DNA from 2 places in the Paenibacillus sp. Negev47 genome. Region 2 is predicted to be linked to the other one. Evidence: a T-box and tRNA genes for the amino acid it is inferred to sense, from the RefSeq annotation. Region 2 holds a T-box; the other holds one or more tRNA genes.
What was found. The T-box of region 2 lies ahead of trpS (tryptophan--tRNA ligase). A T-box ahead of a tRNA ligase gene usually reads a tRNA of that ligase, here a tRNA-Trp.

Region 1 (8,730 bases), on a different replicon from region 2:
GTGAAGAAGAATATCATTAAAGAACACCTTTTAACAGCAGAAGGATTACTTAAAATCGATACAAGATACTGTCTTGAGCGAACGTTTAAGCAGGAAAAAGAGTTGGCTGAACGACTTCTTAATATGAAGAATTATTCTACAACACTGGATTTCGATGTGGAGAAATTCATTGAAGAACAAGAAAAGCTATACTCCATTAAATTGACTAATCAACAGAAGGAATTCTTCTACAACTTTAGAGATTTCAATGTGTCGCTGCTTGTTGGTTACGCAGGGTGTGGTAAGTCAATGTTACAAAGGCTATGTATAAACTTGATAGAAAAGTTAAACTTGAGTTTTGCTTTAATGGCTCCTACAGGTAAAGCATCTAAAGTGTTGTCAAAATATACTGACAGGCCAGCATGGACAATTCACAAGAAGACTAATATAGGCAAACGTGATGACTCTGGTGAAGCAGTAGGCTCATCGATCTATGAAGACGTTATTATAGTAGATGAATCTTCAATGTGTGGAGTAGCATTAGCACATGTACTTGTGCATTCAATCATGAATTCAAATGCTAGAATTGTATTTATTGGAGATGACTTTCAAATACCTTCTGTAGATAAAGGAAATTTCTTATACGATATGAAAGAAAGCGGTCAATTCCCAACGGCTATGTTGGATATAGTGTTCCGTCAATCTGAAGGTGGAATTCTGGATTTAGTTACATCAGTACGTTTAGGCAAGAAATTCATTGAAGATGACTTTAGAGGAATTAAGAAATTTGGCGACAACTGTATTCTAGTGGCATGTCCTCAAGAGAAGATGGAGAAGGGTTATAAGCATTATTACAAAGAGCTGCTTGAAAATTATGGTGCAGAAAATATAATGGTCTTATCAGCAACCAAGAAAGGAAAGCTGGGTACACATTCTATTAATAGGAACTTGCAAGAGATAGCAAATCCACCTAATGAGGATCATCCATCAACTATCCAACAGATAAAAGATGGTGAACCAATGATATTAAGGGTAGATGACAATGTAATTAATACTTCAAACACATATGAGTTGCTTGATTTAGAGGAGAATAAGATTGATATAATGAATGGCGACACAGGTGTTATATTAGAAGTTAACAGTGAAATGAGAAATGTGATCGTTGATTTTGACGGTGTTAAAGTTCTGATTTCTTCAAACATATTGGAAAACCTTCTGCATTCATTCGCTCTTACCAAGCATAAATCACAAGGTAGTGCAGCTAAAGCGGTAATGTCTATATCAGATAAATCACACTTCCATCAATTGAATGCTAACCTATTATATGTAGCTTGGACAAGGCCAGAAGAGTTTCTTATCATATTATGTCAGCCAGAAACATTGAACATGGCATTGCAAAAGTTTGAAAACCTTAGAAGGAATACGTTCCTTTGCGAGATTCTTAAAGGGGAAATCGAAGTCATTTGACAGATGTAAAGTAAAATGATATTATAAGTACATGGTTGTGAGACGCAAGTACAAGTTGTGCGGCATATGCAAGGGACAGAAATAATATTGCGTCTCATAATTATAGATTTGACAGGTGTAAAGTAAAATGATATTATATTCGAAGTTAAGCAATGATGGTTTCACTCATTCAAAATATCATGAACGATTACCACCGGATTTGACAGGTGTAAAGTAAAATGATAATATAATTATGAAATGAGGAAACATCATGAAGCTTATACTACCGAATGGAAACAAGCTTGAGTTGGATACAAATTTAAAGTATGAGGAAAAGAAGCGGATCGTTGAAGATATAGTTAACGAATGGAGCATCTATTTCACAACGTATAGAAATGTAAAAACTACAGTTTGTTTAGAAGTTTTATCGAATTATTTGTGCAATCACAAAGAAGAACAAGAGGGTGAGATTGTTGTCAAAGAAGAAGTCGAAAGTTGAAGTTATTGAAGAAAAACTACATACAGCAGAGTTTAGCGGTTGGTGCGTTGTAGATACAGACAATAAGTTCAGTTTCAATTCAGAGAAATTTCAGATTAGCAGCGATGTTAAGCAGTACCTAGTATTGAACAAAGCGAAAAAAGAATTTGGAACGACAAATGATTACCTAAATGAAGCTTCTATGTCCACCATACTGGTGATTGATGATGGAGATGAGATTCAATTTTATGACGAAAATCTCACTGAAGTTAAAAGCGAAATGGTGAAATTGATTTAAGTTATTACAGGTGTAAAGTAAAATGAAACCTGAGTAATATACAAAAAAATTAGAAGAGAAAAAGGAGAATGATTAAGAATGGCAAAGTTGAACAAAGATCAGTTTATTAAGTTGGTAGCAGAAGTAAAAGGTGGCACACAGAAAGATGCACGTGAAGCAGTAGATGCAGTACTGGAAGCAATCAAACAAGCATTGGTAGCAGGAAATGACGTAGCACTGGTAGGCCACGGAACATATGAACGCCGTGATCGCGCAGCTCGTACAGGACGTAATCCACAAACAGGTGATGCTCTGGAAATCCCAGCTACTACAACTGTAGGTTTCAAAGTGTCTGACAAACTTAAAGATGTTGTAAAAGCCTAAGATAACTTAATTAGCGGCAGGGGAAACCTTGTCGCTTTTTTGCTATATCTTCACCTATTAAAAATTACAGAGAGAATGGTGATACATTGAAATATGTAGTTGATACTAATGTTCTATTAGATAGTTTAGATACACTCAATGATGTTGACGTGGTTATTTTGTCTCACGTACTAAGAGAGCTAGATAAACATAAAGCAAATCGTGAAAAAACAGAGTTAGCATTTCAGGCTCGTAGAGCAACAAGATTCATTAAGGAAAACAGAGATAGATTCACTTTTGACTTGAAGGATTACAAATGGATAGATGAAGATGAAAAAGAGTCTACTTATGTAGATAATATGATTATTCAGGCTTGTATTGAAAATGGTTATGGCATTATCACTGGAGATTACAATCTGGAGCTTAAAGCAGAAGGTTACAACATCCCAGTTATTGCAGATGACAGTAAAAAATCAGGACTGAATGAGTATACTGGTATTAAAGAAGTAGAAGTATTTAGCGATGAAGAGCTTGCTGAAGTATATGAAGATCAAACAAATAAGTATGGACTATTAGAGAATCAGTACTTAATTGTTACTTTCGGTGAAGATGTATATTGTTGCCGCTACCATGAAGGAATGTTGATTGACATTGATTTACCTCCTAAGCGTGTTGTTACAGCTCAAAATGCTCATCAAGCTTGTGCCTTAGACTTGTTGTGGAATAAGAACATTCCTATTAAGATCATTGCAGGAACATATGGATCAGGTAAGACATTCTTAAGCGCTAAAGTAGCACTTGAATTTGTTAAAGGCAACAACAGCCGCAAGCATCACAGTAAGTTAATGATTGTTCGTAACCCTATTGGTTCTGGTGAAGCAATTGGTTTTCTGAAAGGGACAAAAGAAGATAAGACACAAGATTTCTATAAACCAATCATTCAACATTTGAACGGTGGAGAGTTTGAAGCTCAACAAATGGAGACAACAGGCCAGTTGGTTAAAGAGATACCTTATTATATGAAAGGACTTTCTATTAATGATACATTCATCTTGGTTGATGAAGCTGAGGATTTAAGCCTGAAGCTGATCAAGCTGATTGGAACGAGACTTGGAGACAACTCCTGTGTGGTATTCAGTGGAGACTTTAATCAAGCAGAAGACAAGTACCTTCATAATAATGGATTGTACATTGCTATAGAGAAGTTAAAAGGCCATCCACTAGTCGGAATTGTAAGCTTGCAAGAGGATATTCGTTCAGATGCTTCGAAAGTATTTGCGGAATTGTGATTGATTTGACAGACGTTAAATAAAATGATATAATGATTTTACTGTCGAGGGATTGATGCTTGATTGTATGAGATTAGTCCCTCAAATCTCAAACTATGAATTTCATAGAGATTTGACAGGTGTAAAGTAAAATGATATAATAATAAACAGTTAAGAGATGTGCAGGGCTGGTGTAAAGATTAGCATGATGGCTTCCAAACCCATTGGTCAGGGTTCGATTCCTTGGCCCTGTGCCAATAAAAATGTGCTACAAGTGAATAATATAATGGACACAAGCTATTGTATTATTCACTTGTAATATATTTAAATAATGAATGAGAAAAAGGGGATAAAACAATAATGGAAATGTCGATTACACGTGCATTAAATGAGTTGAAATTGCTGGATTCACGAATTACGAGAGCTATTCAACAAGCTAAGTTCATTGCAGTTCAAACAGGTAACAACAAAATTAATGGACATCAGACTGTAGAGGATTTTAATGTTCAAGCACTTTCAGCTTATCAATCAATTGTTCAGTTGATCAAGCGTAGAGATTTCATCAAAGCAGCTATTGTTAAATCCAATGCTGAAACACCTGTTAAAATTGCAGGGAAAGAAATGACTGTTGCAGGAGCGATTGAGCGTAAGACTTCAATTACTTATCAGAACTCACTTTTACAAGTGTTCCGTAGTGGATACAACACAGCTACTAGCAAGGTAGTTTATGATAACGAATCAGTAAAAGAACGTTTGGATAAGCATATTGAAACAATGCTAGGCAAAGAGTCGAAGGGTAAAGAAGATCAAGTAGAAAATTTGTCGAAATCTTTTAATGATCTCAATCAGTCCAAATTGATTGATCCATTGAACCTTTCTGAAAAAATCAAAACGTTGACTGAAGAGATCGAAGATTTCATGAACGAAGTTGACTTTGTGTTGTCCGAATCTAATGTTAAGACAACTATTGAAGTGCCTGAACAGGTGTAAAGTAAAATGAATATAACTTCTGCTTTATCGAAAACTGGTTAACTCTCACACCCACTTAGATAAGGGTTATTATCTAATCAGATACTTCATAGCGATGAGGAAAAAGAAAATACCAAGAAGGTATTCTAAATTTATGAGCCAATTATGGGCAAAAGTGGTTAAAGCTCAAGGACTCAAGACTCAAGCGGTCAAGACTGAAGAATCAAAGCTCTTTATTGTCAAAATTTAAGAGTGAGAAGTTCAGGGCTTATATGTAAGCCCGTTCGATAAAATCCATGATTTAGTTTCATAGGAACTTGTAGATTGTCCTATCGGTTTGTACATGGCTGGTAAGGCAGGAGTGATTGTTATGGTGACCATGGCCTAGTTGGTTAAGGTGCTTGATTGTGAATCAAGATACGTCAGTTCGAGTCTGACTGGTCACATTTTATGGTGTAGTAGTTTAGTGGTAAAACACCTACCGTTGGTGGTAGGAGTCAGAGGTTCAAATCCTTTCTACGCCGAACTTATTGAGCTATACGCTCCGCACGATTGAGTGCAGATTCATACCGTAATTTGTGGATGCATACACACATTCAAAGCTTTGATGGTTGAAGTTGATAGGGTTAGGTATTCCCGTAAGAAAAAATGCAAAACCATCCTATGCGCGATAAGACAAACGGTGCGTTACCTGTCTGCAAATCAGGAGAACGGGGTTCAATTCCCTGATCGCGCTTTACGCCGAATTAGTTTAGTGGTAGAACAGTTGCCTTGTAAGCAACTTACGTGGGTTCGATTCCTGCATTCGGCATTCTAAGCTCCTTTAACTCAGTTGGTTAGAGTTGTAGTCTTATATGCTATCGGTCGCTGGTTCGAGTCCAGCAAGGAGTATATCTTAATTACTAATGGAAGTTGGTGAGAACATGTTAAAGCATGGAAAGGTTTTTATTGATAAAACATCAATTATAGAAAAATTAGATTTTCCTATTCATGAAAATGATATTCACATAGTCAATGCAACATATGAAAATGGCCTTGTAGATATACATTTTGTTGTAAGTGTTCCTGAAGACCATCAGAGCAATAAGGTTAGTGAAGACACTTCTGTAAGAAGATTGAGATTAATGTAATATACAATACGGCGTGTTAGTCAAGTGGTAAGACATCTGACTTTCTATCAGAAATCACGGGTTCGATCCCCGTACACGCTATTACAAGCTGGCTTGATGGAATGGCAGACATAGCAGACTTAAAATCTGCTGTCCGTTAGGACGTATGGGTTCGAGTCCCGTAGCCAGTATAACAAACCAAACAGGTGGGATATAAAATGAAGTTGATTAATCTAGCGACTAGAACTGCTTTGATAGCATTATACGTTGTATTGGTCATAGGATCATTCGGATTCTTTACACTAGGAGTGTTTCTGCTTCTATTATTCCTCACGATTGGTTAATAAGCTCCTTTGGTGGAATGGCAGACACGACAGGCTTAGAACCTGTTGCTGTAAGGCGTAAGAGTTCGAGTCTCTTAGGGAGTATTCGTTTTTCAAAAGTGAGGTGAAACAATGGAAGAGTACAATGAAGATCAAATCGAAGTGTCAACTGAGGAAATCGCAGATTTCGTATATGATCGTCTTAAAAACTTGGGAATTCAAATGTCTTATGATGACATTTTAGTAGTTCTTGATTTGGAAATGGAATACTACGAATCGATTGGTTTACTAGTTTAGAATCTTGATCAGTTCGAGTGGGTTCCATTCCCACTCCTTGCTGAAACTGAATTAAAAAAGGAGATTCTTATGGTAATAGATAAAGAATTAGTTCTACAACTAAGACAAGAAACAGGAAAGGGAATGCTTGATTGCAAAAAAGCTTTAGAGGAATCTGAAGGCGACATTGAACAGGCAAAAATCATCTTGGAAAAACGTTGGGAATTTACGAAGTTGATTACTCTTATTACTTACAGATAATCAACAATATAGCTGGTGGGAGGTAGGTAATCTCAGCAGGGTTCATAACCCTGATAAATCTGGTTCAATTCCAGAACGCAGCAATATACAGGCGTAGAGGAGTTTGGTTGTCCTCGCTTCCCTTGGAAGGAAGAGATCGTAGGTTCAAATCCTACCGCTTGTACCATGCGGCTTTGGTATATAGGTTGTGCTGTGGGTTTCCAACCCACCAAAACGGGTTCGAGTCCCGTAGGCCGCTTTTTAAATTTTGTGAAGTGAGGTGTAATTATGAATGAAGCAAGTTTCAGAAAAGCAGATTTACTAATTCGTTATTTAGATTCTCTGATCCGTTTAACTGATGGAGGAGATACAGGTGTTAATGAATCTATTGCAGCAACGAGAAACAAGATTGACGATTTGCTTATCAAAGAAGTTCCAGTAAAAGAAACAGTGTAACAAAAATAAGGTGCGTTACTCAAGTGGCTGAAGAGGGCTGTTTGCTAAACAGTTAGGAGGTAACACTCGCGTAGGTTCGAATCCTACACGCACCGTTTATGGAGAGTTGGCAGAGTCTGGTTTAATGCATCGGTCTTGAAAACCGACAGGGCTGAAAAGCCCTCAAGGGTTCGAATCCCTTACTCTCCTTATATTATTGGATAGTGGCGGAACTGGTAAACGCACTTGACTGTTAATCAAGCGACTTAGGTCTTGCAGGTTCGACCCCTGCCTATCCAGCTTATCTTGCTCATAGCTCAGAGGTTAGAGCGCCTACCTGTTAAGTAGGATGTCGTGGGTTCAATTCCCACTGAGTAAGCTTTATGTCCTGATCGACTAATTGGTAAGTCATACCTTGGGGATGTAGGTTCGAATCCTACAATAAGGACAAACAATATAATGTTTCTGTATATACTAATACTAAAACCTTGGCTGACAGTATATCAGGAACAATATGAGATTATGGTGAAATGGTTATCACAGCTGCCTTTTAAGCAGTCATTCTTGGTTCGAGTCCAAGTAGTCTCATTGCAGCAAGCATTATTAGACTGTTCGCAGTCTAGTGTGGACTTTTAGCTGAGATGGTTTAGCGGTGGTTTGAAACGCCACATACGGAGGTTCGAATCCTTCAGAGTCCATTTATATTTTGGGGAAGCGGGAACGTTGGAGAGTTTCGGCAGACTGTAAATCTGCTGCTTTGTAGCTGAGTAGGTTCGAATCCTACCTTCTTCATAAAAATTAAATTGGAGTGAATAGTGTGAGAAGTATACGAGATGTAGGAAATCAGATCATTAATCTGATCATAGATGAAGAATTCAGAAGTGATATCGAACGTGTACAAAGAAATGCTTCATTCACATCACCTGAATTGATGTTTATGCGATGGGAAGAAATGCATGACGTTCTATTGGAAAACTTGCCTGACGAATATACTGCTTGGAGTGAATTGGATTTCCAAATTATTTCTATCTTCTCTACAAAAACTGTAGAATCACTGAAAGAAGAATTGCTAGGTAACTAGCAATTTCTTTTTGGTTCTTAGGAGGATTTATATAATATACGCCTGTAGCACAATGGAGGTGCAAGTGGCTTCTATCCACAAGGTTGCAGGTTCAAATCCTGTCAGGCGTTTAAAGACTAAGAGTAAGAAGTGTTTACAAAAAGGTAAGTAAAGGTTACAATAATGTAATGATTAGTAACTATATTGTTACTAAAAGCAATTTCTATAGGGTTATAATGTGAACATGATAGGTGTGTACAAAGTAAACACCAACCCATACATTCATGCCCTGAACATGATTGAACATTTGCTTTTTCGGTTAAACTACAATCAATCACATAACGATTGGGAGGGATTAGCATGAAAAAGACGAACGGGGGAAACAACATGAGCTTTGCAGAATTCTTGAGACAAAACAAATCGAAAATTCGCAAACATTCAGATTCCAACGTCAAAAAAGTAGACGGTGTACCAGTCATTAGTAGTGATGATGTCTGGGCAACAGAG
Region 2 (24,016 bases):
CAGCGATGCCCATATAGTGCTGACAAGAGTCCCGGTCTCTTCCTGGTCCGAAATCTGTCCTTGCTTCTGGGCAGTGCTATAACCATTTGCAGAAAAGTTGCAATGAAGTCATCATGATAAAAAAAGGATTTGACACAATAGTTTCCTTTTGGTTACTATGATTCTTATGGGAAACAGTGTTACCAAAAATGGTCTTAGCTCAATTTGTATTATTTTTTCGGAGTTTAGGTAACATTGTTTCTTAAAAAAACAAGGTAATTCCTTTGGATGGAATCGTAACCGTGGCGTGCACTTTTCCTACCGGTGCCCAAGCTCGACGGAGATGGGCTCCCTCAACGTGAATGGTACAGGGGGAGGATGCCTCTGTCGGCGTGAAGGACACGCCGGAACGTGTAGTGGCAGTTAACTGCACGCTATGACAAAGGACAACAGAAACACTATTAGGAGGATTAATATGTCAACAGAACAAAAACAACGCAAACGATCCACTGGTCAACAAATTCGTAGATGGAGCCTGGCCCTGCTAGGGGTAATTGTGCTGGGAATCGTTGTATTTCTGCTGATGCCGGCCCCGGTAGAACCCGCTACTTGGTCTGCACCTGCTGCTCCTTCTTTTGAGAAGGAGGGTCCCTGGAAAGAGAACAAGAAACTTAGCTCCGCAGAATTGGTTACAGACCGCGCGAAGTTCCCGGAATTTATCACTTTTGATAAAGAAGGGCGACTGTATGCGGGTGACTCCGACGGCAAAATCTACAGAGTGACCTTTGACGCCGAGGACAAGGCACAGCCAGCCGAGGTGTTCGCCGATACCCACGGAACACCTAACGGCCTGAAATTTGATGCTGCCGGAAATTTGATTGTGGCGGATATTCAGAAAGGGCTGCTGTCCATTGACCCGAACGGAAATATCGAAGTACTAACCACTGAAGTAGATGGGGGACCAATCTACCTGGCGAACGAGCTGGACATTGCACAAGACGGATCGATTTATTTCTCCGATACCTCTAACTATGGCAAAGTCATGTTCAAAGAAATTGCCGAGAATAAACCGCATGGTCGATTGTTGAAATATGATCCACTGACCAAGCAGACGACCGTTCTGCTTAAGGATTTATATTTTGCCAATGGGGTCGTTCTGTCTGCCGAAGAAGACTTCGTGCTTGTCGCAGAATCGTATCATTATCAGTTGACCCGGTACTGGTTGAAGGGCCCAAAACAAGGCACCTCGGATATTTTTGCGGAGAATCTGGCTGGGTTTCCGGACAATATCACCCGTGACGCACAGGGACACTTCTGGGTAGGGGTATTCACGACCCGTCTGTCTTTTGCCGATTACATGCATAGTCACCCTTGGTTAGCAGCGACGATGTCCAAAGTTCCACAGTCCTTGTTAAATGGAGCCAGCGCCCCGGTGAAACACGGACTGGTTGCAGAATATGGACCAAAAGGAGACCTTATTAGTAGTTGGCATGATCCGGAAGGAACATTGTATGGCATCACCACAGCCGTAAGCCAAGGTAAATATGTATATCTCGGAACCGCACCGGGAGGAAGCCAAGGAGTTCATCGGGTGCTTTTGAAACCGTAAGGATTGTTATATTCATCTACCTCATTGCTACCTTTAGGATTGGGGAACTATTGATACATTAGTTAACCTTTATATGAGTATCAGTCTGTGCATCAAAAGTTCGTTTATTTACAGGTTTAATAGCTGTTTCGTTAGTTCACAGTCCAATCAAAAAAAACCGCCTGCAAAGCAGGCGGCTAACAATCTCTATGAATTAACGTGCCGCGAATTTGCGACGAACGTAACGGAATACAATGCCATGTTTCGGGGACAGCAGCAGTACGAGAACAAACAAAATTCCAGCAACAGCCACCATGCAGCCCGCGATGGAAGCATCCAGAGCGTAAGCCATGATGTAACCTCCAACTGAGGAAGCTGCTCCGATTAGAACAGCATACAGAATCATTTTTCCCAGACGATCGGTAAGCAGGTAAGCCGTCGCCGCAGGTACAATCAGCATACCCACAACGAGAATGGAGCCAACGCTCTCAAATGAAGCTACGGATGTCATGGAAACGAGTCCCATGAGCAAATAGTGGAACAGCACTACTGGAATGCCGCAGGCTGCAGCCAACGCCGGATCGAACGCACACAGCTTGAACTGTTTGTAGAATAGTCCAATGACGACAAGGATGACCAGCAAAGTTATGCCTAGCATCCAGACCGCCCTCGGCCCGACATCCGTACCTCCAAGGGTTAGCGTATCCCACTGCACATAAGCGATCTCGCCGAACAAGACACAGTCCAGATCCAGATCAATATGCTGGGCGTTCAGACTAATGAGAATGACCCCTACTGCGAAGAGTGCTGTGAACACAATTCCGATGGAAGCATCAGACGATAGACCACCCGCCTGCAAACTCTGGATGAAGAATACCGTCAGTAGACCAAACACGGTGGCACCGAGCAGCATCCATAACGAATCTCTGGAACCGCTCCACAGGAAAGCAATCGCAATACCGGGGAGAACCGCATGGCTGATCGCATCACCGACCAGAGCCATTCGCCTCAGTATCAGAAAACAACCGAGGATGGCGCAGGCAGAAGAAACCAATACAGCCGTCAAGATAATCCAAAACGTTGCCATTACATCTCCCCCCCTTCCTGCTGATTTCGCTGTATGGCGAGAGTCTGAAGTGTGGCTCGCTCTTCACGCATATATGCGGACTTCGCCTGAATACTTCGCAACCGTCGAGCTAACAGTCCACGACGTGGAGCCAGCAAAGCTGATCCGGCAAACAATACCGTAGCTGCAAGCACCGTTACAGGTCCTGTCGGCAGATTAGGTACGAGTGTGCTGAAGATGGTTCCTGTTGCTCCGCTCAATGCACCAAATATGCCTGCGAGCAACACCATCAGTGCGAGTGAGTCCGTCCAGCAACGTGCCGCTGCTGCCGGAGTTACCAGCAAGGCCGCAACAAGTACGACACCAACGGCCTGAATCCCGGCAACTACTGCGATCACCGTCAAGAGCAAAATGAGCTGCTCCAACATGGCAACTGGCAGTCCCATGCCTCGTGCAAAGCCCGGGTCAAAACTCACCAGTTTGAATTCCTTGAACCAAGCAAGGCAGGCGATCAGTAATACGAGACATACGCCCCCCATGACATATACATCCGTCATGACCATCGATGCCGCCTGTCCGAACAAATATTTATCAAGTCCGCTTTGGCTTCCGCTCGCCCCATGCTGGATGCGCGTCAGCATCACTACGCCAACCCCGAAAAATACGGTTAATACGATTCCCATCGCCGCATCCTGCTTGATCCGAGAGTAGCGTGTAATCCACGAGATTCCGAAGGTTGCGACAATACCGGCCACCAGAGCACCGAACAGGAATAAGCCTACGGACTTCGTTTCCGTCAACATAAATGCAATACAGATCCCGGGCAGAGCAGCATGAGCGAGGGTGTCCCCCATCAGGCTCTGCTTACGAAGAAAGGTGAAGGTGCCAATAATTCCGCTACTGAATCCCAGCAACAGACAGCCAAGCAATATCCAACGTGTATTGGGGTCGGACAAGACGGCAATGATCCAGTTCCACATGCACTACACCTGGCCTTTCTCCGTCCGGCTTCCGATCATCGCAATCCGGCCTCCGTACGTCTCTTGCAGTGTATCCGGTACAAATACTTCGCTTGTTGGTCCGCCTGCCACCAGTCGTCCATTGAGCAGCAGCACATGGTCGAAGTATTCTTCGACTGTCGCCAGATCATGATGAACGACCAGTACTGTTTTGCCTTGTTTTTTCAACTGTTCCAAAAGCGAAATGATCGCTTTCTCCGTGGTGGCATCCACACCTGCAAACGGCTCATCCATGAAATACAGATCCGCGTCTTGCACGAGTGCCCGCGCCAGAAAGACACGCTGCTGTTGTCCACCGGACAGCTGACTGATCTGGCGGTACATGTAATCGCCCATGCCGACTTGCTCCAGACAGTGTGCTGCCAGGTCTCGCTCCTTTTTCCCCGGACGACGGAACCAGCCCAGATGACCATATCTTCCCATCATAACTACATCAAGTGCATGCGTTGGAAAATCCCAGTCGACCGATTCCCGTTGTGGCACATATCCGATACGACGACGTTGTTCCCGGTACGATTGTCCGAATATCCGAACCTCGCCATGCATCTTCGGTACCAGTCCCAGAACGGCTTTGATCAGGGTGGATTTCCCTGCACCATTAGGTCCGAGAATTCCGATGAGTTGTCCTTCCGGGATATCAAAAGATACGCTGCTAAGCACTGGTTTTTTATGATACGCAACAGCCAGATCCCTCACACTAAGAGGAGCCAATGTTGGCTGCGTTCCCTGCAAGTGGCTGTTGTTCAGTTTCGTAGGAGTTGGTTCCGATAAAGTTGTATCATTCATAATCCTGTAACTCCTCTCTTCATGTGATCATTATTTCAGGGCTTCTACAATCGTCTCAACATTGTGGCGAATCATACCGATGTATGTGCCTTCTTCCGTTCCTTCAGCCCCCATGGCATCCGAGAACAGTTCTCCACCAATACTGACTGTATGTCCTTTTTGAGCTGCTCCGGCAATGATGGCTTCCATCGCTTTTGCAGGCACACTCGATTCAACAAATACTGCTTTGATATGGTTATCCACGAGATAATCTCGCAGTTCGCTAACATCTTTTGCACCATATTCGGCTGCTGTGCTGATACCCTGAAGCCCCATGACTTTCATTCCATAGGCTTGACCGAAATATCCAAACGCATCATGCGCCGTAACCAGTACCCGGCTTGCTTCCGGAATCTCCAGAATCTTCTCACGTACCTCGGCATCCAGCGCTTCGAGCTTCGCTAAATACGTCTCTGCCTGAGCCTTGTATTCTTCAGCATGGTCCGGGTCTGCCTCCACCAGTGTATCGCGTACAGATTCTGCCGCATGCATCCAGTGACTTACGTCAAACCAGACGTGTGGGTCATATTCCGTACCGCCTGTGTCTTTGCCTGAGTGCAATTCCTCGACTGGAATGGTCTCTGTAACGGCTGTAACTAGCTTGCCTGAGGACATTTTCTCCAAAATGTCTGTCATTTTACCTTCGAGATGCAATCCATTATAGAAAATGACTTCCGCTTGCTCCAGCTTGCGAATATCACCTTGGGATGCCTTGTACAGGTGGGGGTCAACGCCCGGACCCATCAGACCGGTAACATCAACATATGCCCCGCCTACCTCACGTGCTACATCCGCAATCATACCCGTTGTCGCTGTTACCTGTACTTTTCCTCCATTGCCTGTCTCTGCATTGCTTGAACACGCTGTAAGCACCACAACCAGAACCAGAGCCGCAAGTGTAATGAATCCCCTCTGAATACTCCTCATTTTCACCATTAACAATTCAAACGTCCCCTTTCCCTCACCTAAAATAATTGTCCATATCTAATTTTGTTGTACAAGGTATCAAGTTTTAATCAAGACTAATAATGTTTCCCTTGTGCAAATTTTATCCGAAGCCCAAAAAAAAGGCAAGGGATAATTTCCCCTGCCTTTCCAAATTCATATGTTGGTCACTTCATTAACCTGTTAGATATGATGTTAAAAGAGCTACACCTGCCGCGTTTCTTTTACATTACTCGTTGTCTTTTCCTTCGTCTTTTTTCCCTTTTGGCGTTCCATCGAGACCATATACTTCATCATATGCATCAAAAATTTTCCGTGCAATTGGCGAAGCACTGACTGACCCGAAACCACCTTCGGGTACCACAACAGCTACAGCAAGCTTCGGATTATCCCGTGGTGCAAAGGCAATAAACACACCATTCTCTTTCTTGTTCGGCCCTGTCCCCTGCTCTGAAGTTCCTGTTTTCCGAGCATAATCGTAAGGGAAACCGTCAAATGAACTTACTTTGGTCACCATTCCTTTATGCACTTCATTCCAGTGCGCATCAGCAAAATCAACTTCATTGAGTACTTTAGGTTTGATTTCCTTCACCACATTACCATCCGCATCACGGATTTCCTTCACCAGATGTGGTTCCATCCGTTTGCCTTTATTGGCAAGCATCGTCGTGTATTGTGCGAGTTGCATCGTGGTGTATTTGGCTTGCTGTCCAAAGGAGGCAAACGCCAAACGTGTTAGAGCTGATTCGTCTTTATTAGTATATTCTAGCCTACCCAGAAATTCATTAGGCAGATCTACACCAGTGGACACACCCAAGCCAAATTCCTTCATGTGTTTGTCCCAGATATCAATTCCTTTATCCGAGCCATATTTGCTCAACAAACGTTTACCAACCATATCGATCATGAAGGCATTGGAGGATTTCTCAATTGCCCTTCTCGCATTAATAGAACCATTATAAGCAGAATGTGAGTTCCTCACTTGTCGTCCGTCTTTCCCCAAGATAGCATATCCCTGATCGGGATAGGTCTGTCCTGCTGTAAATAACCCCTCTTTCAATCCAATAAGGACACTTAGCGGCTTGATTACTGATCCAAGGAGTACAACGGATTCGGCCCGACTAGGCTTGTCATCATTCGGTGGGAATGACTCGGTGGTTCCGTTCCGGAACACATATTTGATTTTGTCATAATCCCAATCATTCGGATCATAGTCCGGCATACTCGCCATAGCCACCACATTTCCCGTATCCACTTCCATCGCTACTGCGTATCCGGTAATCGCCTTCGGAAGTCTGCGCAATTCGTCCGTTATCGCCTCTTGTGCGGCCATCTGAATTTCCTTGTTGATTGTGGAAACCAGACTGTAGCCTTTCTCCGGTGGTGTTTGTTTCATCGTCCCCTCTGGCAAATTACGTGAATTAATATCAATGGATTGGTAACCGCTACGTCCACGAAGCTCTTCCTGATATTGTAATTCCAGACCATCGACCCCCACTTTTTCTTGCTGGGTATAGCGCAGTCCAGGATCACGTTCTGTTGCCTCCGCCTTGCTTATTTCTATATATTTATCCAAGTTTTCCTGTTGACCTTTGAACTCTCTTGTATATCCAATCACCTGGACGGCAACACCATCCGGATCATATTTTCGAATGTTTTCTTCCAGTACCATGGCACCTGGATACTCCGCCTTCTTCTCCATAAAATAAGCAATTTCTTTCGTGGTTAGATCCGACTTGACTAGGCGAGGGGTATACCCATGTGCCTTCTGAGATTTGAGATCCAATCGTTTGATGATCTCTTCCGCGTCCGGTTGCTCTTTGTCCCCTGGATTAAACTGCTTAAACACAGCGGCCAGATCATGAGCCAGTTCCTCCGCTTCCTGCCTGCGTTCATCATTCCGATAATCCTCATATAACAGTACATAGAGGGACTGTACAGGTTCGGAATAGGCGAGCGCCACTTCCCCTGTCGCATCATAGATGGGACCACGAACAGGTGCAAGCGGAATGTCTTTGGTATTACGACTCGTTTCCATATACGTCAGTTCAGGACCTTCCACAAATTGCACAAAGGCCAACCTGAAAATAAGGATACTGAATATGACAAATGCCGCGAAAAAAAACACATTCAACCTTGCGGTGGAAGGCTTGTTAACGGGTGTGTCTTCCTCAGTCATGGATTTCTTTTTTAATCGGTTAAACATCTTTTTAAGCCTCTCCCGTTCCTCTATAAAAATAAATTCTTTAATCCGTTCTGTACGTGTTCAATTTCTTAATTTTGATCCTATCTCATACAAGTCTACCAAAGGTTAGCTGTCACGTCTTTCAAATTTTGGTTACATTTTCGTAAACAGAACCGTTACATTAACCAATCTACCGATTTCAATGTAAACACTGACATATCAACGTTATCTCGTTCTCCAGAAAGCGTTCATCCTTCCCTTATATAAACGTGACATAGCTCAATTGGTTACACATTAATGTAATTAATTCCTTCCCCCCACGATCCATTCTCCGCGTGAAAACAAAAAAGAGGACCCACGAAGGGTCCTCTCTGTAACCAATGCCTCACATCACTGTGTGCCTGATTCCGATTCTGAATCTTTATTCTTGTCTTTTTTCGGTACACCGTCGAGACCGAATTCCTCGTCATAGGCATCGAAGATCGCACGTGCAACCGGAGCCGCACTGCTCGATCCAAAGCCCCCTTCGGGGATAACCACAGCGACAGCAAGCTTTGGATTGTTACGTGGTGCATAGGCGATAAACACCCCGTTATCCACCAGTTTACCGCCTACTACCTGTGTCGATGTTCCTGTTTTTCTGGCAAAGTCGTATGGGAATCCGCTAAATGCGGATACCTCGGTTGCCATGCCTCGTTGTACTTCATTCCAGTAGGCATCGTTAAACTCCACCGTGCTGAGTACCTTCGGTTTTACTTTCTCGACCACGTTGCCTTCCGAATCCCGGAACTCTCTAACCAGTTGTGGCTCCATCCGCTTTCCTTTGTTCGCCAGCATTGTGGTGTACTGTGCTAACTGCATGGTTGTGTATTTCCCCTGCTGTCCAAAGGAACCATACACGAGACGAGTCAGCGAGCTTTCCGTTTCGTTCATGTAATCCCGTATGCCCAGGAACTCATTTGGTAGATCAACCCCTGTGGATACTCCAAGGCCGAACTGCTTCATGTACTCATCCCACTTGTCAATTCCGTTCGCGCCATATTTCGAGTACAACTTCTTCCCAATCTCATCAATCATGAATACGTTCGAGGAATGACGAATCGCATCATGCGGACGCATCGCACCGTATACATGCCCCGATGAGTTCTGTACTCTGCGGTTGTCTCCACCAAAGGTCGTTGAACCTCTATCCGAATAAACCGTATTCGTAGTGAAGAAACCCTCTTTCAAGCCGATCAAGACACTAAGCGGTTTGATCGTGGAGCCGAGTAACACGATCGATTCGGCTCTCTTTTTAGAGTCATCCGGAGGGAATGAACGAATCGTACCATTTTGATACACATATTTAATATCATCATATTGATCATTCGTGATACTGCCCGTTCTCCAGATGTTGGTGTCATAGTCCGGCATACTGGCAGCAGATACGATTTTCCCGGTATCCACTTCCATCGCAACCGCAAACCCGGTCTTGGCATTCGGATGCAATCGACCGGAAACCGGGTTCCGGTGAAGCCAGCTCAACTGATCCAGGATAGCCTGTTCCGTTTTCATCTGAACGTTCTTGTTAATGCTGGAAATCAGGTCATACCCTTTCTCCGGCGGGGTTGAACCTGCCACGCCTTCAGGCAAGTTACGCAAATCAACATCAACCGATGTATATCCGCTTTTGCCGCGGAGAGCATCCTGATATTGCAGCTCCAGTCCGTCAAAGCCTACGAATTCATTCTCCGTATACACAAGGCCCGGATCCGTTTGCTTTTTATTGGCCTCGTCCACCTCTTTGTACTTATTCAAGGTTTTCGAGCTTCTGAACTTCTTCAGATAACCGATCGTCTGAACCGCTACCGTGTCCGGATCATAGAATCGTACACTTTCCTCGACAATCTGAATGCCTTTAAACTCATCCTTATGCTGCAAGAAATAAGCGACTTCTTCCTCGGACAGATCACTCTTGATAAGTCGGGGCATGAAACCATTCGCCTTGCGTGAGTTCAAGTCCATAGCTTCAATGATCTGCTCCACCGTAAGTGGCTCTGAATCCTTCAGCTTGTACTGTTCAAACACGTCATGCAACCGGGTTGCGATGTCTTGTACTTCAGCTATATTCGGATTCGGCTCGCCGTTTACATCACCATAGTTTTTATACAGCGTCAGGTATAGCGACTGAATGGGCTTGGAATAAGCCAGCTTCACTTCACCTGTGGAATCATAGATCGTGCCTCTCACGGGAGGCAGCGGCACATCCTTGGTAATGTTGCTCGCTTCTTCCTGACTGAGCTCAGGTCCTTCAACAAATTGTAAAAATGCCAAACGTACAATAATAACGCTAAAAATAACAAAGGAAACGAAGAAAAATACGTTCATTCGGTAGCTAAATCGCCGTTTGTCTGTAAGTTCATCCTTCTCATTGGAATGCTTTTTCATCCATCCTACCTCTTTCATGACTTGATGCATACCGCTCAAACTGTTTCTTCTCGGCATGATAACCTGGCAACGTCGTCATATGAAGGACCCATGTCCGTTGTACTGTCAAGCTGATTGATCCTTTAGATGGGTGTCGGCAAAATTCGGAGGATTAAACCAATCTCCACTAATCGCCCATGTCGGATCAAGCGGAACCCAGCTCTCGGAATCACTCAAATACACTTCATTCCACGCATGTGGACCGTATCCTCCCTGGCCGTTATAGCCAAGTCCTGTAACGACTTTGACTTCAAGTCCTTGTGAACGGGCCATCACTGCATAGAGACGGGCATAATCAATACATACGCCTTTGCGTGTATCAAATGTATTCTGCGGAGTCTGTTCATGCCATATGCCCTTTTGCTCATAGTCATCCACTTTACCATAGTCATACTGAATACGTGAACCTACCCAGTCATATAGCGCTCTTGCTTTGGCTTCATCTGTCGATTCGCCTTTAACAACCTCACGAGCCGCAGATTTAATGTCTGTCGGAATATTATGGTCAATGACTTCATATTTGCGTTGCAGGATACCGCCCAGTTCCTTCTGCACAGCCTGCGTGAATACGGGAAGCTTGTCCTTGATGAACGTGCCAGACAACGGTTCGATAACCGATTTGGCCCCTTGCATATATATGGGAGATGCCTCTACATATCGGCTGAACATGCTCCCAGGGTAGAGACTGACAATCATGAACAGCACCGCAATGACTATCATTCCGCGGACAGAGCCTATAATCGTGCCTATCAATGCACCTGTCAACCTGCTAAACATACCTTTAGGAGCACTTTCCTCGCCTAGCCCCTGCCTGCTGCTAAACATAAATGAAGACAGCAATCCAAGAACCAATCGGATGAGTCCGTAGCTAATTACAAATAATACAGCGAACCGCATCAGCGGGAAATCTGCAATCGCTGTAACCAACGTATAATACATCTGTTCCCACCGATTCAACTCACGGTTAGGCATGGCTGAAGCATACGCAGACAACCACTGCTGCACATATGGCGCAAGCCACATCGTCAAACCGATCGACAAAAGAATACCAATCACCGCCATAATGCCATCCATCAGGAACCCGAAGAGTCTGCCTGCTGAACGCGAAGCCCCTCTGGACCATCCCTGCAACAATGAAGCAGCCACAATCAGCAGCAGCATAATGGTGATGCCATTAAACTCCTTCAGGCTGTCCAGCCAATTCTGCAGCACGTACTGATTCCCCCTTTTACTACGATGCTGGTGCTGTTTTGTTCTCCTGTGCCTGTTCGACAAACGTACGTATGGTTTCATTGTCGAGTTTCCATTCGCCGAGTGAAATTCCGCGGAAGGTCACATCGACTTTATCCGATTGTGTTCGGCCCTTAATCTCCACATTGGGACTTGTGATGGTGAATGCGCCATCCTGTCCTTTGACGTATGTTGCTTTGGAAGCTTCCTTAAGCATCATGCTGGTCGCTTCCTTCTTCAATGTGTCCATCGTACTGGATTGTACGTCTGTCACTGTCTGTTTGATCTGATCAATGGAGATGCCGCTGTATATCAGTAGAGCCGCAATAATGATGATGGCAATCGCCCATTTCAATACGGTTTTGACCACATTCAGAACAAAGAACAAAATGATCAACGCAACCACGATCACCAGCCAGTTCTGCATCACAAACTCTTTCATTACTTCTATGTTCATGACTACACCTTCCGTATTAGAATTCATTCGTTACACTTCCCGAATATTATACATGATTTCCGAAGCTGCTGTCAGCTAAGCCCTCCCTCGTAAAAATAAACGGTCTAAGTTCGTCCCGCCAGGCGTACAAGTAGTACCATGAGGTTCTGCTAGCGAACGGGGAACACGTTCAAGACCTGTAATGTGAATATGCATCGCTTAACAAGGAGGGGCTTATGTGAAAACAGCCATCTGGCTATACCTATTTTTGTTCCTTGCCGTATTTGATTTGCACGCTCAGTATCCCATTCTGACCCCTTTTGCCATCTCGCTTGGAGCCGCCCCTACCTTCATTGGCTGGATGATGGGCATCTATTCCTTAACGCATCTTCCTGGCAATCTGATTGCAGGAACACAAATTGATAAACACGGAAGTCGCCGCTACATTGTTTTCAGTCTGCTTGGGGCAGGATTCATCCTGCTTTTGCAAGCTCATGTCCATACCCCATGGCAACTACTGGCGCTGCGTTCCATCAGCGGTTTTGTGCTGGCCTTTCTGTCTCCGGCATGTCTCGCCCTGCTTGCACAGCTATCCAGCGATCCAGTAAAACAGGGTAAGTATATGTCAGGTCACGGGGTAGTTCATACGCTCGCTTCGGTTGTATCTCCAGCAGCTGGTGCCATTATTGTGGGTTCTATGGGATTCTCCGCTACATTCTCAGGCTTAGGTTATCTACTTATTCTCACAGGTGTCATTGCATTTTTGACCATGCCCCGCGGTATTGTCAAGCAGCATGAGAAAGTAACGGAACCTGCGAAACCTGACGTCGCACCCGCAGATACTACAAGTGCATTCCTGCCGGTATCCTGGCGATACTTTGCCTTGCCTCTGGTTATCGCCTGTGCTCAGGGGATTCTCTTTTTCGAATTACCCCTGCGGGGAGGCGGACATTCGTCCATGATGTCTACCGGCCTACTGTTCTCCATAATCAGTATCGGGGCCCTCTCCACACTCAGCATGTTATTTCTCAATCGGTATTCCCCGAAACTGCGACTGGTTACGGGTGTGCTCCTGATGTCCTTATGTTTTTTTGTGATGGCAGCTATTCCGCAAATTCCGTTGTCAACCGCATTGTTTGTACTTGGGATGTCCAAAGGTATTATCTTTCCAGCTATGGCTACCCTATTTATTCGTCTAAGCGGAGGAAGCAAGTTGGGGCGCATTTTCTCGCTGCAATCCATCGCCACCTCCATTGGTTCTTTCATCGGCCCCATCACAGCCGGACAACTCCGTGTCGGGTTATCTCCCTATTTCATTGCCTTTGTTCTGTTAATGATTGGCATGCTACTGCTTCCATACTATACTTCCAGACGCGAAGCTTCCCTGTCGGATCCGAAAAGTATATTGAATTAGGCCTGTATTTGCATTAGCTTTGCATCATTCCCCCAATTACAGCTAAACTATATACAACGGACTGACGTTTTACACACGAACGGAGCGGCCTAGGGATCATCAGCGCCGTCTTTAGGATTTCATCTTTTTCTTAAATACCGTCATTGGGTATGGATGATCATTGGAAGTAGTGAAGGGAACGGAATCGATTTTGAAGAAGCGGTAGCGTTCGCCTTTGTCTCCATATTTCAACCTATAAAAAATCAATCAGAAATTTGGAGACAACAGCGATCGAAGGAACGATCCGTAACCGTAACGGCCACTCCTGATCAGAAATTAAATCCTGAGGTACGTGAAAAAGAATTTAGAAATCAGAGGTGCTCCTGTCCGTGTAGTGAACAGTGTAAAGAAAAGCAGTCCATTTTATATAATCCAGTCGATTTTCGCTGCAACATTTCCCGGGGAATGTCGACATAAGCTCTCGAACAAGAGGTGAATAAGATGCCTATTCATGTCATTGTGGAAGGTAAGAATGACCGAAGCAAATTAAAACGTTTGGTTGGACCCGAAATCAACATTCTATGCACGTTTGGAACGCTTAATTCACTCAAGCTGGAGACCCTGCGCAAACAGGTCGGATATGATGAAGTTTTTTTATTTATGGATAATGATAGTTCCGGCAAAAAAATTAGAGGTGTGCTTCGGGATGCTTTCCCGGATGCAGTACAGATGTATACACGACGAGGATATGCAGGTGTAGAAGGAACGCCTGATGAGTATATCATTGCCCAGCTGGAGAAGGCCGGGTTAGAGACATACATCCAATACCCTGAACATCCTCTCTATTAAAATGGAAATACAAAAATGCTGCCTTTGGGTTGATATCCAACCTGAAGGCAGCATTTATAGTATGATGATCAGATCATTATTCGTTGATCAGATTGCGAATATCCTCGGCAATTACAGCAGGCACAACGTCCTCTGTATTAAAGGCATTATATACCTTGCGCAGCTGGTTGTTCTCATCCACCAGCCCAATCATGTTCATATGGGCAAAATCGTCCTTATTCTCCCCTTCGATCAGGATCTGGAATGAATCCCTGGCGAACTGTTTTGTTTTGTCCATATCCCCTCGCAAGAAGTACCATCCCGAATAATCCGCATGGAAGCGGTCCGCGAAAGTCTTAATCTTCTCTCTTGTATCGACTTTCGGGTCGAATGAAATGGATACAAACGAGACATCTTTACCGAAGGTGTCGTCCTCTTTCAACAGATCCTGCACCTGGGATAACGTAAACGTCGTAATCGGGCAGACATCTGGACAACTGGTGAAATAAAAATAGAACAATCGGACTTTCCCTTGAGTATCCTCCAGGGATACCGTACTCCCATCTACATTTTCCATCGAAAAGGATTGGATTTCACGAATCTCGGGTAATTTTTCCTTACTGGCAAATACGGTGCCCCACATCAGATACACAGCCATAATCAGTGCGAGCCCCAGCAACATCCATGTCCATTTGTACTTTTTCAGCATCTTCCTCGTCCCTTCTATATCTCCTCTAATGAATACGCATACATATGTGAATCAAAAAAGTCCTCACGGCCGTTACGCTTAATTCATGCATTGTGACATATGTATTCAAAGAAACCTACTTTTTATGAGATTCTATATTATTGTAACGGTTTGAAGGAACTATGCCCATACATTATTTCAACGTTGTACATCATTCGATTTGTATTGTGCATTCTCTGGCGTAATTTCTCTCTGTATCCGATATAAAGTTTATCATAGGAAATGTGGAAATAGTTTGACAAACCACGTACATTTATTGGTTATAATACATTTATTGTCATCAGTTTGAAATTTGGGGTGTTTTGCATCCTGACAGGCGGATATTATACACTATATATGGGTATCACCTAGATAGAGAAGCAATATGCCTTAGAACGATACACCACACAAAGGAGACGTTTATGGATACCTCTACACATTTTGTCATGGGGATTGGTTTAGCCGGTCTGGCTTATGTCGATCCGGTCGTCGCGTCAAATCCTATGCTGGCAGCTGCGGTAATGGTTGGCACGATCGCCGGTTCCCAGGCCCCTGACATCGATACTGCGTTACGTCTCAAAAGCAATTCGCTTTACATCCGGAATCATCGGGGCTTGTCACACTCTCTGCCATTTCTCCTGTTATGGGTTCTGCTCATCACTGGCGTCATTGCACTGATATTCCCTGGTGTCCCTATGGGTCACGTTGCCACTTGGACCGCTGTAGCCGTAGGCTTTCATGTATTCACTGATCTGTTCAATACCTATGGAACTCAAGCTGCCCGGCCTTTTACGGAACGCTGGATTGCCTGGAATATCATTCATATTTTTGATCCGTTTCTATTCACCACGCACGTCGTGGCTATTCTGTTATGGGCCTTTGATCTGTTCGCCCCTGCACCAATCTTCATTACGTTGTATAGCTTGACTGGTTTATATTATGTATGGCGGACGATTGCTCGTGCACAAGCGGTTAGAAAGGTTAGACGTCTTGATAACAGCCCAGAGCAAGCTAAATATATCGTCATTCCGACGATATCCTGGAATCGCTGGCATATCGTTAAAAAAGTTAAAGATGGCAGTTATGAGATTGGTAAAATGGATGGTTCTAATCTGGCATGGAGCCTGCACGCCTCATCTTCTACTCATGCGGCCGTTGCTGCTTCACGCAAATCACCGGAAGTCAGTGCCTTCCTCTACTTTACCTCCTATGCGGTGGCCGAGGTTGAAGAATTGCCTGCCGGTTACAAGGTACGCTGGGCAGATGTACGTTATCGACACCGGAAACAGTATCCATTTGTCGCTGTAGTCGTGATGGATCGGAATTTCGAAACAATCGATACGTATGTGGGCTGGTTAAGTGATGAGAAGATGGAGAAAAAACTTTTATCTGCACGCCCTTGACGAAGCGAGCATGGCAAGGCACAATCAGACATAGGAACTGATACGCGAGAAAGCCCGGAGCGTTTCGCCCCGGGCTTTCTGTTTATCCTGTTTTGTTGCTGTTTGGTTAAGATAAATTATTTGCCAGACCCAGCCAGAGACTGCTCAGCGATTTGTACCAGACGTTTGGTGATATATCCACCCAGAGATCCTGTTTCACGGGAAGTGTAGTTACCATAGTAACCGTCTTGTGGGATAGTTACACCCAGTTCCTGTGCAGCCTCCATTTTCAATTGTTGCAGTGCTGCAGTCGCTTGAGGTACCACCAAGTTGTTTGAAGAACGAGATCCTTGAGCCATAATTTATAATCTCCTTTCAATCTGTGTCTGTAATGTATTGCAAGCTTGCAAGATTATTATGGCTCGTACGCTTCAGGTTATACGGAATTTTACTAAATTTGTAGATGGAGGTTTTTCCCAATGAGCAAAGGCTTATCCTTATGGTTCGCATTCTCTTCGATCATCTTGTTAGCGGTTACAGCAATTACAATCTCCTACTCTGGTTGGTTAGCCGGACTACTGTTTGTGCTGTCCATTGCCAACATTGGTTGGGGATTTGTGATTCGCGCCAAAAAAGAACGTCAGGAAGTTCGCTCGACCGCTTCAGAGCCTACTTCTTGAACAGGTCATTTTATAATTCAATAATAAACGTACAAATAAAGAGGAGTCCTTCATTAGGGCTCCTCTTTATTCATGTTAACTATTCATTGCGTGAAATATGATAATCTTGTACAGCACTACAGTTTACGTTTAGGAACAAACCCCATACGTTCTTTCACTGCATCCAACGTTTGAGCAGCAACTTCTTCTGCACGGCGGGCTGACGTATCCAAGACTTCGGCCAATTCGCCAGACTCGCGAATCTCATTATACCGTTGTTGCAGCGGTTCAATCACAGATACAACCACTTCAGCCAGTTCCTTTTTGAACGGACCATACATCTTGCCTTCATAACGCTCCGCTACTTCCTTAAGCGTCATACCGGCACATTCCGCGTAGATACTCATCAGATTGCTAACTTCCGGTTTGTTCGCCGGATCGTATACCACTTCACGCCCGGAATCCGTTGTAGCACGGCTGATTTTTTTGCGAATAACATCTGGCGGATCAAGTAGAGCGATATAGCTGCCAGCGTTAGGGTTACTTTTGCTCATTTTTGAAGATGCATCATCAAGTGACATGACCCGAGCACCCACCTGCGGAATATACGGATCTGGAATGGTAAAGTACTCCCCATAACGGTGGTTAAAACGTCCTGCCAGATCACGTGTCAGCTCCAAATGCTGCTTCTGGTCCTCACCTACTGGCACAAGGTCAGCATTGTATAACAAGATATCAGCAGCCATTAATGATGGATAAACGAACAGTCCGGCACCAACGGAGTCTTTACCGGATGATTTATCCTTAAATTGAGTCATACGCTCAAGCTCACCCATGGAGGTCAGCGTAGTCATCAACCAGCCCAGTTCCGCGTGCTGCGGTACATGGGATTGCAGAAATACGTTGGATTTCGACGGATCAATGCCTGCTGCAATAAACAGCGCAGCTACAGCTTCTGACTGTTCACGTAATGCTGCCGGCTCTTGAGCCACGGTGATGGCATGAAGATCAACCACCATGAAATGACACTGATAGTCATGCTGAAGTTTTACAAAATTTTTGATTGCACCAATATAATTACCCAATGTGAGCTTGCCGCTCGGTTGAATACCTGAAAGTACTGTTTTCATTGCACATAACGCCTCCCTGATTGTAAATAAAAAGCTCCCGCCATTCTCTGCGAACGCAAAAAGGCCCCACATCCGCAAGGGACGTGAGACCGTGGTGCCACCCTTATTCGCTTTTCTTCCATTGCTCCTGACCCTGAATCAAGTCATGCCGAAGAATTGCCTTCATTGTTCCGTAACGTGGATTATACGGCAGACTCTAGTGGGGCAAGCCCGTTGCTGGCTGCGCCTGTTCAAATCCACACTCAAGGGTCCATTCGGTAAAGAGTTCACACCGGTTCACATCAACCACCGGCTTTCTGAAGAGGGTTCTCTTGGCCTACTTATCCCTGTCATCGATTTCATGTCATTTAATTCTAACTAAATGCTTTCAGAGTTCCATCTTAATGCGCACAGGCGCGAATGTCAAAATGAGATGAACTTTTTTACCCCGCACACCAAAATCTGTTATGATGGAATTGCTTATCCTATTGTTTACTTCACTCGAAGTAGAGCAGGAAATAGCTGGCATGTACACAATGACACGCCTGCAGCAGTATAGTCATCACAACTGCTTGCAGAAGATTTCAAGTGGGAAAAGGAGCATCGATATGAAACAAGTGACCAAAGGCCAATGGAATGGTTACGACACGTATATCCTACATAGCCGTGAATTGGAAATCACCCTGCTGCCGCGTCTTGGAAATAATATTATTTCTATTCGCGATTTAGTGCAGGACAGAGATGTCGTCCGTCGTCCGGATGAAGACGATCTTGCCTTTTATCTGCAGAAGCCGTACCATTTTGGCGTTCCTCTTCTGATTCCACCTGGACGCATTCATCGGGGACAATTCGAATATGAAGGTGTTCGTTACCAGTTCGATCAAAATACGGCGAATGACAACCATATACACGGTCTCCACCGTACCCAATCCTGGTGTGTCAGTGACATTGAGGAAGATGAAGACGGCTGTGCAATTACGACCGAATTACTAACTGAAAATGAAGAGCACTGGATGGCTCAATTCCCGATTCCCCTGAAGCTTGAGATGACGTTCAGATTGCAAAACGCTGTATTTAGCCAGCGTCTGCGAGTTACCAATCTGAGCTCAACACCCGCTCCTTTCGGAATGGGATATCATACATGGTTTTTGCTAGACGGCAAACCTGCCGACTGGACATTGCAAGTGCCTGTTTCCGGACTATACGGACAGAATGAAGAACAACTCCCTACAGGTGAAATAGAATCTCTAGGTGAATGGTCTGCTCTGAACGAAGGCATCAACTTGCATGGACGTAACTGGGATACTTTGTTGAAAGCTACCGAAGGTGAACCAGCAACGGCTTACTTACGCCGACAAGATGGATATACATTGAAATATTCAGCAGATGAAGCATTTTTCAAACACTGGGTTCTCTTTACCAAAGGCGAATCCGATCAATTCTTGTGCATTGAACCGTATACTTGGCTCCCGGATGCACCCAATCTCGCTTTATCGGATGATGAGACAGGCTTGATTCGCCTGGAACCGGAACAACCTGTTGAGCTATTTACACGTATTGAGGTTATACCTCCTACAGACTAAGCGAGCTTAGCTTATCATCCTCTATGTTGCTTTTTGCGCATATGAACCTATATTTTGATATCCTTATACAACTTGCCGACCCGCACTGGGTCGGCTTTTTTATATGACATATCTACCATTAATCATCCACTTTTTTCCTTACGCCATATCATGTATATTTCCGTATTCTCTAACCATACTAACATCACCAAGCCATAAGGAGGTGACACATATGTACGGAGGTCAAAACCAAGGTAGCGGTAGCCGCTCCAACAACCTGGTCGTTCCCCAAGCAAATGCAGCATTGCAACAATTGAAAATGGAAGCTGCACAAGAGCTGGGTGTGACGATTCCACAAGATGGTTACTACGGTAACTATACTTCCCGTGAGACAGGTTCTCTGGGTGGATACATCACTAAACGTCTGGTGCAAATCGCTGAGCAGCAATTATCGGGTCGTTCGTAAGCTCGTAATTTTTGCTTAAGTAGCGTAAAAATGCAAAAGCGGCCTTCTTCGGAAGTGCCGCTTTCTCTTGCGCAATGAATTATGAGGTCGACTCCATACCTGAATCCTTGTTGTATGTATTGGTTCTAGGGTAACGAATCATAAGGCTGGCCATATTGTAATTAGATTCCATCGTTGCATCTACCAAAATCATACCTTGTCTTACCGTGAAGTCATACGCTATTTCTCCATGTGTCCAATTACGCTTGAATTTCAACGTTTCCAGAGCCATCGCTCGGAAAGAAGTTCTTTGGGTATCGTTTAATCCTCCATCCTCGATTTCCATCTGTCCATCGCGTCCGGTTATCGGATTATGTCGAATTCCAAATTTCCCAATTACGTTGTTTCGTATTTGCACAAAAACTACTCCTGAATCTAAACCTGATAATTCATGATCAAGCTCTTTAAATACCAAATCTAACTGTCTTGCTAATGAAAGCTGTTCAATTTTCATAATAACACTCCTCCTATAAGCTTATAGTCCTACTCGACAAGGACTTACGACTCATTATATGACAACATATATGCTCATTCAACAAAGAATGATAAATTTGGGTAATTATAACTATAATTTGCACAATTAATTGCCATTCCACTTCCTTAAACCGAGTTTTTTCACTTATTTGCGACAAAATATTCGAGAACTGAAAATCGGGATCTCGAACAAAAAAAGCTGCAATCCTGTGTCTGTTAACACGGGATTGCAGCCATTTCATATATATTCAACCTATTTATCGTTTGCTGTCATCTGTAGAAACTGCTCAATATCGGCAATAACCAAGTCCGCAGCATTTTGCCAGAAATCCGGTTGCGTCAGATCGGTACCCAGATGTTTCTGAGCAAGTTCTTCGACCGTCATACGCCCTGTATCACGTAATAAATCATCATATTTATCTGCGAATGCTGTACCTTCCTGCTGGGCTCTTGCATAGATTCCCGCACTGAACATATAGCCGAACGTGTACGGGAAATTATAGAATGGCACACCAGTCAGATAGAAATGCAGTTTGGATGCCCAGAAATGAGGATGCTCTGATGCAAGCGCACCGCAGAACGCTTCCTGTTGTGCCTCCACCATTAATTTGGATAACTCATCCGCATTCACCAAGCCTTTTTTGCGTTGCTCATAGAAACGATTCTCAAACAGGAACCGGGCATGGATATTCATAAAGAACGCCACACTACGCTGTATCTTGTCTTCCAGCAACGCCAGCTTCTCTTGCTCATCTGTTGCCGCCTGTACCAGGGCATCTGCTACAATCAGTTCGGCGAACGTGGAAGCCGTCTCAGCCACATTCATCGCATAGCGCTGATTCAGTGCAGGTAACTCTTCCATAATGTGTTGATGATATCCATGACCAAGTTCATGCGCAAGAGTCGACACATTGGATGGCGTCCCGGAGAAGGTCATGAAAATTCGGGTTGCTTTGCTAAGTGGCAGAGACGTACAGAACCCTCCTGGGCGCTTGCCAGGACGATCTTCTGCTTCAATCCAGCGTTTCTCAAAAGCCATCTCTGCAAACGAGGAAAGTTTAGGACTGAACTTGGCAAACTGTTCAACAATATTAATCGCTGCCTCATCATAAGTGATTTTGCCACTCGATTGGCCTACAGGTGCGTCTACATCGCTCCAGCTGAGCTTGTCTACCCCCAGCAGTTCCGCCTTGCGCTCCAGATACTGAACAAGGGCAGGTTTAGCCCCGTTAATCACATCCCACATCGTATCCAGTGTCTGACGTGACATCCGGTTGATGGCCAGAGGTTCTTTGAGGATATCATCCCAGCCACGTTTCTCATATAACTTCAGACGGAATCCTGCGAGGTGGTTCAGTGTATCTGCGCAGAAATCTTCGACATCGGTCCAAGCCTGCTCCCAGTTTGCGAATACCGTCTCGCGTACATTCCGATCACTATCGCTCAGCTTGTTGGCAGCCTGTCCTGCGGACAGCATCACCGTTTCCCCATCTTGCTCAAATGGAATGTTTACCTTGCTGACAATCGTGTTATAGAATTTGCCCCAACCATGGTAACCATCAACACCCAGATCCAGAGCAAGACCTTCCAGTTCCGGCGACAGCTTCTCACGAGCCAACGTGCGACTCTCGTTCAATGCAAATGCCAGAGGCTGAATATCTTCCCGAGCATTCCACGCGTCCCACACCGAATCCGATGTCTGACTAAGTGTATTATCGAACTTCGACTTACTCCCGTTCAACATCGCACTAAGGGAACTGATTGCCCCCTGAAGCTGCGTTGCTTTCTTGTCCTTCTGGTTTTGTGATGAGAGGCAAGATACAAACGCAGAACCTTCCGATATGCGGACATAGCAGCTTTGCAGCAGTTCCAAAATGGGATCAAATGCAGCCGTCTCTTCTAATGAAGTCGGTGCAGGTGTTTCGTTCAACAAATGTTGCAGTTTACGTACATCCTCTTCCAGTTCGATCAGATATGCAGCGAATGATTCGGAGGAAGAACCTCCACTAAAAATGGACTCCAGATCCCATACGGGGTGTAATGGCGTTTTCATTTAATCAGGCACCTCTCTCTATAAATTGGATCGTTAGGATTGAATTAAAAACTGGTTTTCTGTATGCTGTATCTCTATACTAGAGAAATACTTATAGCAACCTTCAGGAGGTAAACGTATGAAACCTTTACAAGTATCGGCTGATACAGCCGTCAAATTAGCAGAATCCTTGGGCGTACCTTTGGAGCACCTGATGCACATGCCCCAACATATCCTGATGCAGAAGATTGCGGAACTCGCCAAACAAGAAGCATCCAAACCTGCCGCAACAGAAGGCGAACAGGAATGATTCCGTTTGAGAACAGCTGGCCTTACGATATTGTCATGGGAGATATCTATGTACAGCAATGCCCTTACTGTCATGCAAGCAATGTGCTGCTCCCCCTTAAACCGAAAGAGCTTGTGCTCATTCGCGAAGGCAAAAAGAAATTACTGGTCTTCCCCTGCTGTAGTGCCAGCATGACCGTAATCGACAACGACAGTGACTATTTGTTATCCAGTCGTCCTGTCCGTAACTAATCCAAGATTAACCCTAGAAGGGGCTACGTTTCGTAGCCTCTTTCTCTGCTTCCAGCATCTCTTCAGGGAGTTCCAGCTTACCTGAAATCATCTGTTCGCGCAGCACGGCCCACTGTTCCCTTGAAGCACGAATCATGGCCACATCTGTGATCCGCTTGTCATGAATGACCTTGCCGAACCATTGCACCGCTTCATTAAACCGTCCTACCCTGCGGTTCAACTCCCCGAGCAAATATAACAGTTTGGCTTCATTGCCACCCGTTCCTTCACGTTCGAACACCTTGACATAAGCCTCAAGGCTAAATTCAAGAAAACGATGTTCCTGAGCATGATCCTCCATATAACGATACAGCCAGGCAATATGATGAAGCAGACCAGCGACGACACGGTCCTTCTCCTGGATAACCTGTGCACACAGCAAAGCAAGCTTGTACGTAGCCAGCGCCTGTTCCAGTGTCCGTGCTCCGCTATAATCACGTTTTACCCAGCGATTACCGATCTGTTCCTTAAAAGCCTTGCGTTGCGCATCATTCAAGTGCTCCGTTGCGTTCTCCGTGGAGGCAAACCCGCATTGCGGACAGATGCGAACCACATAAAAATCCGGATTCTCCAGCTTGTAATATGCACAAAAATCAGAATCTGTCCGGTAAGGCCTTTTCAAGCTCGGTCTTACCCGTGAGGTGTCATACTCGGTTTCACAATAATGACACGTCACTTTCACCTTATACAGCGGCTCTAATTCCACTCGGTTCCCCATTCCTCTCCCGTACGCTTATATTCGTATTCGGAACTATGGCGTATTCACAAAATGATGTGCAGGCCCGGATAAACGCTGCAGGATAAACGAATGCAAGGGCTCCTCCACACCAATCTGTGTTAACGCTTGATTCATACACGCAAGCCAAGCCTCAGCCCGCTCAACCGTCACTTCAAAATGCATATGACGGGCACGCATCATCGGGTGTCCAAAAGCCTCGGAAAACAGCCCTGGTCCTCCGAAAAACTGAGACAAAAACATATACTGTTTGTCCATGACCGGCTGAATATCTTCCGGAAAAAGTGGAGC

Region 1: it has a tRNA-Trp gene. The T-box ahead of trpS (tryptophan--tRNA ligase) is inferred to sense a tRNA for this amino acid. The anticodon was not compared.

What each region holds. Positions count from the first base shown of each region.
Region 1 covers NZ_JBZFQG010000001.1:63,374-72,103, reverse strand. Annotated here, with positions in the region: gene AC4G47_RS30945 (AAA family ATPase) at 1-1,446, shown strand, start outside; gene AC4G47_RS30940 (hypothetical protein) at 1,697-1,924, shown strand; gene AC4G47_RS30935 (hypothetical protein) at 1,899-2,201, shown strand; gene AC4G47_RS30930 (HU family DNA-binding protein) at 2,280-2,564, shown strand; gene AC4G47_RS30925 (PhoH family protein) at 2,651-3,832, shown strand; tRNA gene AC4G47_RS30920 (tRNA-Trp) at 3,994-4,068, shown strand; gene AC4G47_RS30915 (hypothetical protein) at 4,172-4,801, shown strand; tRNA gene AC4G47_RS30910 (tRNA-His) at 5,154-5,226, shown strand; tRNA gene AC4G47_RS30905 (tRNA-Gln) at 5,233-5,304, shown strand; tRNA gene AC4G47_RS30900 (tRNA-Cys) at 5,446-5,516, shown strand; tRNA gene AC4G47_RS30895 (tRNA-Thr) at 5,521-5,591, shown strand; tRNA gene AC4G47_RS30890 (tRNA-Ile) at 5,598-5,671, shown strand; gene AC4G47_RS30885 (hypothetical protein) at 5,704-5,910, shown strand; tRNA gene AC4G47_RS30880 (tRNA-Glu) at 5,921-5,991, shown strand; tRNA gene AC4G47_RS30875 (tRNA-Leu) at 5,998-6,080, shown strand; tRNA gene AC4G47_RS30870 (tRNA-Leu) at 6,237-6,317, shown strand; gene AC4G47_RS30865 (hypothetical protein) at 6,345-6,509, shown strand; gene AC4G47_RS30860 (hypothetical protein) at 6,579-6,749, shown strand; tRNA gene AC4G47_RS30855 (tRNA-Pro) at 6,837-6,915, shown strand; tRNA gene AC4G47_RS30850 (tRNA-Gly) at 6,917-6,987, shown strand; gene AC4G47_RS30845 (hypothetical protein) at 7,017-7,184, shown strand; tRNA gene AC4G47_RS30840 (tRNA-Ser) at 7,194-7,279, shown strand; tRNA gene AC4G47_RS30835 (tRNA-Ser) at 7,285-7,373, shown strand; tRNA gene AC4G47_RS30830 (tRNA-Asn) at 7,382-7,463, shown strand; tRNA gene AC4G47_RS30825 (tRNA-Asn) at 7,470-7,542, shown strand; tRNA gene AC4G47_RS30820 (tRNA-Lys) at 7,680-7,751, shown strand; tRNA gene AC4G47_RS30815 (tRNA-Phe) at 7,790-7,861, shown strand; tRNA gene AC4G47_RS30810 (tRNA-Tyr) at 7,872-7,955, shown strand; gene AC4G47_RS30805 (hypothetical protein) at 7,981-8,244, shown strand; tRNA gene AC4G47_RS30800 (tRNA-Arg) at 8,283-8,354, shown strand; gene AC4G47_RS30795 (hypothetical protein) at 8,584-8,730, shown strand, end outside.
Region 2 covers NZ_CM177754.1:935,872-959,887, reverse strand. Annotated here, with positions in the region: gene AC4G47_RS04475 (SMP-30/gluconolactonase/LRE family protein) at 455-1,588, shown strand; gene AC4G47_RS04470 (metal ABC transporter permease) at 1,782-2,654, opposite strand; gene AC4G47_RS04465 (metal ABC transporter permease) at 2,654-3,613, opposite strand; gene AC4G47_RS04460 (metal ABC transporter ATP-binding protein) at 3,617-4,438, opposite strand; gene AC4G47_RS04455 (metal ABC transporter solute-binding protein, Zn/Mn family) at 4,469-5,413, opposite strand; gene AC4G47_RS04450 (peptidoglycan D,D-transpeptidase FtsI family protein) at 5,652-7,628, opposite strand; gene AC4G47_RS04445 (peptidoglycan D,D-transpeptidase FtsI family protein) at 7,998-10,034, opposite strand; gene AC4G47_RS04440 (transglutaminase domain-containing protein) at 10,140-11,285, opposite strand; gene AC4G47_RS04435 (ATPase) at 11,305-11,787, opposite strand; gene AC4G47_RS04430 (MFS transporter) at 11,978-13,153, shown strand; gene AC4G47_RS04425 (toprim domain-containing protein) at 13,634-13,981, shown strand; gene AC4G47_RS04420 (SCO family protein) at 14,058-14,669, opposite strand; gene AC4G47_RS04415 (metal-dependent hydrolase) at 15,110-16,090, shown strand; gene AC4G47_RS04410 (alpha/beta-type small acid-soluble spore protein) at 16,207-16,428, opposite strand; gene AC4G47_RS04405 (hypothetical protein) at 16,549-16,749, shown strand; gene trpS (tryptophan--tRNA ligase) at 16,866-17,858, opposite strand; T-box leader at 17,933-18,200, opposite strand; gene AC4G47_RS04395 (aldose 1-epimerase) at 18,446-19,420, shown strand; gene AC4G47_RS04390 (alpha/beta-type small acid-soluble spore protein) at 19,632-19,865, shown strand; gene AC4G47_RS04385 (O-methyltransferase) at 19,945-20,361, opposite strand; gene AC4G47_RS04380 (M3 family oligoendopeptidase) at 20,632-22,431, opposite strand; gene AC4G47_RS04375 (YycC family protein) at 22,550-22,720, shown strand; gene AC4G47_RS04370 (hypothetical protein) at 22,717-22,950, shown strand; gene AC4G47_RS04365 (DUF2225 domain-containing protein) at 22,964-23,695, opposite strand; gene AC4G47_RS04360 (globin domain-containing protein) at 23,741-24,016, opposite strand, start outside.